Regions from separate parts of the Bradyrhizobium sp. S3.2.6 genome, predicted to be linked through region 2. Evidence: predicted binding sites of a transcription regulator. Region 2 holds the regulator's gene; each other region holds the start of a gene.
The links. Region 2 encodes LexA, which represses DNA repair genes until DNA is damaged. Its sites were predicted from a motif close to TGTTCNNNNTGTGTTCNG; they were not measured.
Positions count from the first base shown of each region.

Region 1: ABID58_RS26725 (DNA recombination protein RmuC) is a predicted target of LexA. The motif match lies at 1,924-1,941, and genes of this name have one in related genera.
Region 3: ABID58_RS01235 (YifB family Mg chelatase-like AAA ATPase) is a predicted target of LexA. The motif match lies at 1,708-1,725, and genes of this name have one in related genera.

Region 1 is NZ_JBEPOS010000018.1:51,922-55,194, reverse strand. It holds gene truA (tRNA pseudouridine(38-40) synthase TruA) at 1-208, opposite strand, end outside; gene fmt (methionyl-tRNA formyltransferase) at 329-1,264, opposite strand; gene def (peptide deformylase) at 1,277-1,801, opposite strand; gene ABID58_RS26725 (DNA recombination protein RmuC) at 1,973-3,175, shown strand.
Region 2 is NZ_JBEPOS010000028.1:78,113-81,385, reverse strand. It holds gene ABID58_RS32945 (ComEC/Rec2 family competence protein) at 1-569, shown strand, start outside; gene ABID58_RS32940 (hypothetical protein) at 580-1,011, opposite strand; gene ABID58_RS32935 (hypothetical protein) at 1,205-1,459, opposite strand; gene lexA (transcriptional repressor LexA) at 1,638-2,339, opposite strand; gene ABID58_RS32925 (molybdopterin molybdotransferase MoeA) at 2,516-3,273, opposite strand, start outside.
Region 3 is NZ_JBEPOS010000001.1:254,216-257,488, reverse strand. It holds gene ABID58_RS01250 (CpaE/TadZ family protein) at 1-376, shown strand, start outside; gene ABID58_RS01245 (tetratricopeptide repeat protein) at 422-1,216, opposite strand; gene ABID58_RS01240 (PilZ domain-containing protein) at 1,300-1,545, opposite strand; gene ABID58_RS01235 (YifB family Mg chelatase-like AAA ATPase) at 1,773-3,273, shown strand, end outside.

The sequences.
Region 1 (3,273 bases), on a different contig from region 2:
ACTGCTTCTCGATGTCGACATGCGCAACCTGGCCGCGCGCATGGACGCCGGCATCGGTGCGGCCCGCACCATGCACGCGCGCGTCCGCGCCGGTCATCGCCTTCACGGCCGCTTCCAGCGCGCCCTGCACCGAAGGCAGCGTCTCCTGCACCTGCCAGCCGAAGAAGGGTGCGCCGTCATATTCGATGGTGAGCTTGTAGCGGGGCATCTCAATCCGGGTGGTGTCATTGTCCGGCTTGACCGGGCGATCCAGAACTCCGCAGCTTATCGGTTCGAACCGAGAAGTCTCAGCGTACTGGATACCCCGCCTTCGCGGGGTATGACAGCGTTAGGTGAATTTGGCTCCTGCCTTCAACGGCACACCCCGCAAGAAGTCCACGGCCTGCATCCGGGCCTTGCCCTCGCGCTGCAGCTCGAGGATGCGGATCGCGCCCTCGCCGCAGGCGATGGTAAGCTGGCCATCGAGCACCTCGCCCGGCGCACCGGAGCCATTCGCCAGTTCGCAGCGCAGGATTTTTACGCGCGCATTCTCCGTGACGCCGGCAAGCTCGGCCCAGGCGCCGGGAAACGGCGACAGGCCGTGGATGTCGCGCAGCACCGCGTGCGCGGGCTTACTCCAGTCGATCCGCGCCTCCGCCTTGTCGATCTTGGCGGCGTAGGTGACGCCGTCCTCGCTCTGCTTCTTGAGCTGGAGGCCGCCGCGGTCGAGCGCGGCCATCGCGCGCACCGTCAGATCGGCACCAAGCCGGGACAGGCGATCGTGCAGATCGACTGCGGTCATGTCATCGGTGATCGCGAGGCGCTCGGCCATGGCGACGTCGCCGGTGTCGAGGCCGACATCCATCTTCATCACCATCACGCCGCTCTCGGCATCGCCGGCCATGATCGCGCGATTGATGGGGGCTGCGCCGCGCCAGCGCGGCAGCAGCGAGGCGTGCAGGTTGTAGCAGCCGAGCTTTGGCGCATTGAGGATCGCCTGCGGCAGGATCATGCCATAGGCGACGACGACGGCCGCATCGGCGTCAAACGCGCGAAACTCTTCCAGCGCTTCCGGTGTCTTCAACGTTTTCGGCGTCAGCACGGGAACGCCGAGTTTTCGCGCGGCTTCCTCGACCGGGGTCGGTTGCAATTGCAGCCCGCGCCGCCCGCCCGGCTTCGGCGCGCGGGTGTAGACAGCCACGATCTCGTGGCCATGCGCGACGAGCTCGAGCAGCGTCGGCACGGAAAAATCGGGCGTGCCCATGAAGATCAGGCGGAGGGACATCGACGGAGAACCTTACTCCGCGCGCTTGGCGGCTTTCTCGAACTTCTTGATCACGCGGTCGCGCTTGAGCTTCGAGAGATAGTCGACGAACAGCACGCCGTTGAGATGGTCGATCTCGTGCTGGATGCAGGTGGCGTAGAGGCCTTCGGCGTCCTCCTCGTGCACCTTGCCGTCCAGATCCGTGAAGCGCACGCGCACCTTCGCCGGCCGCTCGACCTCCTCGTAATATTCGGGGATCGACAGGCAGCCTTCCTCGTAGACAGACAGATCCGCGGAAGACGCGATGATCTCGGGATTGATGAAGACGCGCGGCTCCGGCCTGGTCTCGCCGTCCTGGTCGGGCTTGGCAAGGTCCATGGTGATCAGCCGCAGCGGCTGCGCGATCTGGATCGCTGCAAGCCCGATGCCGGGTGCGTCGTACATGGTCTCGAACATGTCGTCGGCAAGCTTGCGGATCTCCGGCGTGACCTTCTCGATCGGCTTGGAGACCAGACGCAGCTGCTTGTCGGGCAGGATGATGATTTCTCTGAGGGCCATGGCGGGCGATTTAAGCCGCGCGCGACAAGCGGTCAATGCGGCCGGGAGCGCGTTAACGGTCCGCTAACCATAAAACTTCGCCTTTTGTTAACCATAAAAATTAGGGATCGATTAACCATAAATGTTCGCTATTCGTTCGAATGCCCCGGCGAATCGGCTAGAAGGGCTGGCATGAACCAGATCATTTTCATGCTCGGCGACTGGCCGGTGCGCACCATCGACGCGCTGATCGGCTTCGGCGCGCTGGTCGTCATCCTGCTGATTGTCATTGCGGTCGTGATCGCGCGCTCCGGGCGGCGCGGCGCGGAACTCGCGATGGCGCACGCCATCCGCGCCGACGAGCTGGAGGAGCGCCTCAGCCAGGTCCTGCACGCCCAGAGCGAGGCCGCCGGCCGGGCCGACGCCATGACCCAGGCGCTGGCCGGCCGCCAGGCCGAGATGGCGCGGGCCGTCAACGAGCGGCTGGATTCAGTGACCCATCGGGTCGGCCAGTCCATGGAACATTCGACCCGCAACACCATGGAGAGCCTGCGCGCGCTGCACGAGCGGCTCGGCATCATCGACAACGCGCACAAGAACCTCACCGACCTCACCACGCAGGTGACGACCTTGCGCGACGTGCTCGCCAACAAGCAGTCGCGCGGCGCCTTTGGACAAGCGCGGATGGAGGCGATCGTCCAGGACGGCCTGCCGAAGGGGGCCTACGAATTCCAGTTCACGCTCTCGACCGGCAAGCGGCCCGACTGCGTGGTGTTCCTGCCCGACCAGCGTCCGCTCTGCATCGATGCGAAATTCCCGTTGGAAGCGATGACGGCGCTGCACGATGCCCGCACCGACGAGGAGAAGCGCGTCGCCACGCAGCGGCTGCGCGGCGACGTGATGAAGCATGTCAGCGACATCGCGGAAAAATATCTCGTCACCGGCGAGACCCAGGAGATGGCGCTGATGTTCGTGCCGTCGGAATCGGTCTACGCCGAGATCCATGACGGCTTCGACGACGTGATCCAGAAGGCCTATCGCGCCAAGGTCGTGCTGGTGTCGCCCTCGCTGCTGATGCTCGCGATCCAGGTGATGCAGCAGATCATGAAGGACGCGCGCATGCGCGATGCCGCCGACCAGATTCAGACCGAAGTGATCAAGCTCGGCGACGATTTGGGACGCCTGCGCGATCGCGTGCTGAAATTGCAGAAGCACTTTGCCGACGCGAACGAGGACGTCCGCCAGATCCTGATCTCCGCCGACAAGATCGAGAAGCGCGCAGGCAGAATCGAGGAGCTCGATTTCAGCAAGACCGACGCGCCGGCGGACGGCCCGCGGCTGGTGGCGTCAGGCGCGCCGGAGCTGTTTCCAAGGAAGCTCCAGGCGGGGGAGTGATGCGGAGTCGTCATGGCCGGGCTTGTCCCGGCCATCCACGACCTTTGCAACGGCACCAAGAACGTGGATGCCCGGGACAAGCCCGGGCATGACGGTTT
Region 2 (3,273 bases):
TGGCGGCAATCGTCTGGGGTCTGTCGGTCCGGCAACCCGACATCCTTATCGCCGGTGACGGCCAGAGCGTTGCCGTGCGGGGCAGGGACGGGCAGCTGCACCTGATCAGGACGAGCAAGGACAGCTTTCTGCTCAAGGAGTGGCTCGCGGCCGATGCCGACTCTCGCGATCCCGGCAGCGTCGCGCTTGCCGATGGTGTGTCGTGCGACGAGTCAGGCTGCGTGACGCCGCTTGCCGACGGACGCATCGTTGCGCTGGCGTTGCGCATTGACGCGCTGGGAGACGATTGCAGCCGCGCGGCACTGGTGGTGACGGCAAGGCCCGCGCCGCCGGATTGTGGTGCGATGGTGGTCGATCGGCCACGTCTCGTGCGTCAGGGCGCGCTGGCGCTGACGCCGCGTGGCGACGGCTTTGCGATTCAGGCGGTAAAGGCGAGGGGCGCAAACCGCCCCTGGTCGCCGGCGGCGGCCGGCGATGGAGATTTCGAACAGACCCTCATGCCGCGGTCGGCAGCTCCGCGCTCCAAAGACGCAACGCCGTCTGACGCCGACCTGCAGGCCGATGACTGAGATCGACGGCTTAGCCGATCGGCAGGCGCGGGGACGTGGAGCGGCTGTCGGCGACCTGCGGCTTGTGCTCGCGCTCGCCGAGCGGCTGGGTCACGGGCAGTTGCAGCACGGTTGCGCGCTGGCCTTCGACCAGTTGCGTCACCAGGACGTATTTGCCGTCGGGGAATTCGATCGCGTCGTGATGGCGGTCGGGAATATGCGGATCGACCTTGCCGAACTTGCCGACGCGCGAGTTGATGGTGCGCGTCCAGATCCAGCGATTGTCGTAGCGGACGTTGTCGGCGAAGGCGAGCTCCGTTCCCGGTAGCAGGCAAACCGCGACGGACATGTCGGCTTCGGAGGCGAAGCCGCGCGTCGAGGTGCCGCGGAACGTTGTCGTGACGATCGTCTCGCCAACTTCTGCGGGACGCGTCGCGACGGCATGCAGGCTATAGTCACACATCGGGTGCTCCTCAATCAGGATAGAGCACCCGCGCCTCTGTCTCGGAGGCGCAGGCCCCTATCAGAGTGGAAGCTCATCTTATGCTTGTTTGTGGGCAAATCTGCGGCTCGCATCAGCAGAGCGCGATCACATTATCTTTTTCAAATGCACGAGGAACAAAGCCTGCTCCCGCGCATTCGGTGAGCGCGTTGCTTCAGCGGCCGGCTGGCGCTGACCAGCCCGAATATTGCCAAGCCGGCTGCGCGACGGCGTTACGGGCATTGCGGAATTGCTCGGTCGTTGCGCGCGGTGCTTTGCGAGCGTGGTGCTGCGGCTGCGCAGCCAAGGCTTGCGAGCCCAAGGCTTGCGAGCCCAAGGCTTGCGACCCCAAGGCTTGCGACACTAAGGCCTGCGACGCTGATACTGCGATCAGCGTCATCGTGACGGTGCTCAAAATGATCTTGCGCATGTTGGTCTCCTCGGTCTGGCAAAGGCCCTGCGAAGCAATGCGTGCTTCGTTGCGGCGTGCCGAGGATGTAGCGCTGGAGAAGGGGCCGGATAATCTGTGCAAAACCAGAAAGACTACCCAGCCGGAGCGGACAATCGTCCGCTCCAATCGTTGATTGCGCTCGCCGATAGCGACGCGATCAGTACTTCCGGTACAGCCCGATCAGCTTGCCCTGGATCTTGACCCGGTTGGGCGGCAGGATGCGAACCTCATAGGCCGCGTTGGCCGGCTCGAGCGCGATCGAGGCGCCGCGACGGCGGAAACGCTTGAGTGTCGCTTCCTCGTCGTCGATCAGGGCGACCACGATGTCGCCGGTATCGGCGCTCTCGTTGCGCTGGATCAGCGCCATGTCGCCATCGAGAATGCCGGCCTCCACCATGGAGTCGCCGCGCACTTCGAGCGCGTAGTGCTCGCCCGAGCCGAGCATGTCGGGCGGGACGCTGATGGTGTGGCTGCGGGTTTGCAAAGCCTCGATCGGCGTGCCGGCCGCGATCCGGCCCATCACGGGCACTGCGACTGGACGCTCACCCTCGTCGGCCGGCAGGCTCGACGCCGGGCGCACCTTGCCGAGATTGCCCTCGATGACGCTCGGCGTGAAGCCGCGGCGGCTGCCAGCGGCGGCCTGGAGTTCGGGCAGCTTGATCACCTCGATGGCGCGGGCGCGGTTGGGCAGGCGGCGGATGAAGCCGCGCTCCTCGAGCGCAGTGATCAGGCGATGGATGCCTGATTTCGAGCGCAGATCGAGCGCATCCTTCATCTCGTCGAAGGAGGGCGGCACGCCGCTTTCCTTCAGGCGTTCACTGATGAACCGCAGGAGCTCGTACTGTTTGCGCGTTAACATCTCGACCAAAATCCCCCGGTTGATGTCGTTCGATTCCGAGACGCTGAAGTCAGCAATAAGCCGCTACACGCTCGAAACAAATCATGAACGGACACTATATGTTCGATACATGTTCCGCAACTGCTTAATTTACCGTGAACGCGGCAAAGTTCGCGGAACGGTTGCGAACGCCGCGCTCAAACGAGCAGTCGCAGCACCTCGCAGGGCGCTCCCGCTTCGGCCCTCGGCGCGAACGGGGCGCGCACGAGAAGTGCCTGTGCCGCAGCGAGATTCGCAAGCAGCGAGGAGTCCTGGTGATTGACGGGAAGGGCGATCAGCGTGCCGTCATCACGCACATCCAGGCGGGCGCGCAGATAGTCCTCGCGCTGGTCATTGGCGCCGACGTCGCGGCCGAGCACGGCGCGTTCGCGGCGGTGATGAACCATCGAACGGCCCGACAACGCACGAATCAGCGGCACCATGAACAGGAAGGCGCAAACGTAGGATGACACGGGATTGCCGGGCAGGCCGATTACGCGCATCGCCCCGAGCTGCCCGTTCATCATCGGCTTGCCCGGCCGCATCGCGATTTTCCAGAACGCCATCGAGGTGCCTTCGTCGCGGAGCGCCTGCTGCACCAGATCGTGGTCGCCGACCGAAGCGCCGCCCGTCGTGATCAGGATGTCGGCGCCGGATTCGCGCGCGCGGCGGATGCCGGCGGTGGTGGCGGCAAGCGTGTCGGCGGCAATCCCAAGGTCGATGGTGTCGGCCCCCTCGCTGCGAGCGAGCGCATGCAGGGCGTAGCCGTTGGAATAAACGATCTGGCCATGACCAGGCGTCGTGCCCGGCATCACCAGCTCGTCGCCGGTGGCAAGAATCGCGACCTTCGGACGGCGGCTGACCGCCAATTGCGGGTGGTTCATGCCGGCGGCGAGCGCGAGGTCGCGCTCGGTCA
Region 3 (3,273 bases), on a different contig from region 2:
CAACACCAAGAACATGCTGACCGTGCTCAAGGCGGCACGGCCGAACGACCGGCCGCCACTCTATTGCATCAACCAGGTCGGCATGCACAAGCGCGCCGAGATCGACGTCAAATCGTTCGCCAAGACCATGGAAAGCCAGCCGCTGGCGGTGATCCCGTTCGATTCAAAGCTGTTCTCGACCGCCGCCAATAACGGCCAGATGATTGCGGAGGTCTCCAAGAGCCACCGCACCACCGAGCTGTTCCAGAACATGGCCAACCGCCTCGCCGGGCGCGGCGAAGTGAAGAAGCCGAAGCGTTCGCTGCTCGGACCGCTGCTGAAGAAGCTGAAGGGCAGGACCGGACGCGCATCCGCTCCGCATCGCAAGGCGTCGTAAGCGCAAGAGCGTTCTCGAGCGCGCAGTGCTCTCGGCGGCGGCGGATTACTTCTCCGCCCGCTGCTGCTGCTTCTTCGACAGCAGCTGGCGTAGCGCCGTGACCTTTGCCGCCGCCTGATCCGGCGGCAGATCGGCCTTCACGATGGTCTCGGCCTCGGCCTGCTTGCCTTCCAGCCCCAGCACCAGTGCGAGATTACCCCGCACGCGGGAATCGGCCGGGTTGCGCCGATAGGCGCGGCGCATGGTGTCCTCGGCCCGCGGCAGATTGTTCTGGAGCATGTAGGACAGGCCGAGATTGGACAAAACCTGCGGCTCGTCCGGCACGATCTTCAGCGCCGACGCATAATATTGCTGCGCTTCCTCGTTGCGGCCGAGCTGATCGAGCGCCGCGCCCTGCGCCGACAGGATGTGCCAGTCCGGATCCTCCGGCGTATGCGCCCGGCTGAGCACGTCGAAGGCCTGCTGGAAATTGCCGTTGTCGGCGAGCGCGCGACCGTAGCCGGCGAGCAGCGCCTTGTTGCTGGGATGGGCGAGCACGGCCTGCTCCATCACCGCGACCGCCTGGGCGCGCTGGCCGGTCTCGCGCAGCGCCTTGCCATAGTCGAGGGCGATGGCGGGATCGCTGGGCCTGGCGCGATAGCGCTCCCGCAAGCCGTCCATGTCGGGCTTGATGTCGGGCTTGGCGTCCGCCGTAGCGGCCGCTTCCGGCTTGCCACCGACGCCGAGCGCGCCGGTCACATCCTCCAGGCTCGTGGTCTGGCAGCCACCGAGGGCAAGCACCAGGAGCGCGGGAAGCAGGAATCTCGCCGGGGGAGAGGCAAGGGACGAACGCTTGGACATACTCTGATCACCGCCGGCGGACTGATCAGAGATGCTTTGCCGATTAACGCTAAATTCCCGTTAAGGACGCCCGCCTCTTGGGCTTAGTCGGTAAATTCCGCGCCGAATTCGCAGCCGATGCGCCAGCGCAGGCGGCATTGGCGGGAATAGTCGGGTGCGAAGATGATGGTGAATTGCGGCGGCAGTTCCAGGAATTCCGCCACGACCTTGACGCCGCCATCCGAGATATCCGTGATCGTGCAGTCCCGTGGCAGCGACCCCGCGCCAAAATGGATCTTGGCGAGCCGCGTGCACATCCGGCGTTCGCTTCTGCGGCGATTTGCAAGCATTTGAATTGTTCACCCGTTAGATCACGGCCCATCCCGCAGCCCTAGGAGTAGCGGACATTCATTGGAATGTGCTGAGCGCAGCCGCTCGCATTCGAGGCGTAGTCGAAGCTTAGTGTCTCCGTCCCGTTTACCGGTCGTTAGGAATCGCGGCGCCCTTGCCTTCGTTCTTGTATTGTTCTTGTCAGGGCCATCGCGCTCTGCTACCCCTAATTGTGCGAGGGGGCATCATGGTCCAGCGGGTTTCGACAGTCGCCTTTGAAGGGATCGAGGCCCGCGCGGTCGACGTGCAGGTGCAGGTCGCGCCGGGCCTGCCGGCGTTCGCCATCGTCGGCCTGCCCGACAAGGCGGTGTCGGAGGCGCGCGAACGGGTGCGCTCGGCCCTGATCGCGTCGGGCCTGGCGCTGCCGGCGCGGCGGATCATCGTCAATCTCGCCCCTGCCGACGTCCCGAAGGAAGGCAGCCATTACGACCTGCCGATCGCGCTCGGGCTGATGGCGGCGATCGGCGCGATCCCGCCGGATGCGCTGACGGGTTTTACCGTGCTCGGCGAACTCGGCCTCGACGGCTCGATCGCACCGGTGGCCGGCGTTTTGCCAGCCGCGATCGGCGCCAATGTGCGCGAGGAAGGCCTGATCTGTCCGGCGGCCTGCGGCTCGGAAGCGGCGTGGGCGAGCCCGGACATCCAGATCGTCGCCGCACACTCCCTGATTCAGATCGCCAACCATTTCAAGGGCACACAGGTGTTGTCGCGGCCCGTGCCGAAAGTCCACGAAGCAGCAAGCTCGCTGCTCGATCTGCGCGACATCAAGGGCCAGGAGAGCGCCAAACGGGCGCTGGAGATCGCGGCCGCGGGCGGCCATCACCTGTTGATGATCGGCGCGCCCGGTGCCGGCAAATCGATGCTGGCGGCGCGGCTGCCCTCGATCCTGCCGCCGCTGTCGCCGGGCGAATTGCTCGAGGTCTCGATGATCGCCTCCGTCGCCGGCGAGATCGAGGGCGGCGCGCTGACATCGCAGCGGCCGTTTCGCTCGCCACATCATTCCGCCAGCATGGCCGCGCTCACCGGCGGCGGCGCGCGCGCGAAGCCCGGCGAGATCTCGCTGGCGCATCAGGGCGTGCTGTTCCTCGACGAGCTGCCCGAGTTCGATCCGCGCGTGCTGGATTCGCTGCGCCAGCCGCTGGAGAACGGCGAGGTCTCGGTCTCCCGCGCCAACCACCGCGTGACTTACCCCGCGCGCTTCATGCTGATCGCAGCGATGAACCCCTGCCGCTGCGGCCATGCGTTCGAGCCGGGCTATGCCTGCAAGCGCGGCCGCATCGATCGCTGCGCCGGCGATTACCAGGCGCGCATCTCCGGTCCGCTGATGGACCGCATCGATCTGCGCATCGAGGTCCCGGCCGTGACCGCGGCCGATCTGATCCTGCCGCCGGCGGCGGAAGGCTCCGCCGAAGTCGCCGCGCGCGTGGCGGCGGCGCGCGACATCCAGCTCGCGCGCTACGCCGATGCCGGCCTGCCGCGGGTCCGCACCAATGCCGAGGCGCCGGCTTCCGTGCTGGAGGAGATCGCAAAGCCGGACGCACAGGGCCAGAAGCTGCTGCGCGATGCCGCCGAGACCATGCGGCTGTCGGCGCGCGGCTATCACCGCGTGCTGCGGGTTGCCCGCACGCTCGCCGACCTCGACGGCGCCGACAAGATCGGCCGGCTGCATCTTGCCGAGGCGCTGTCCT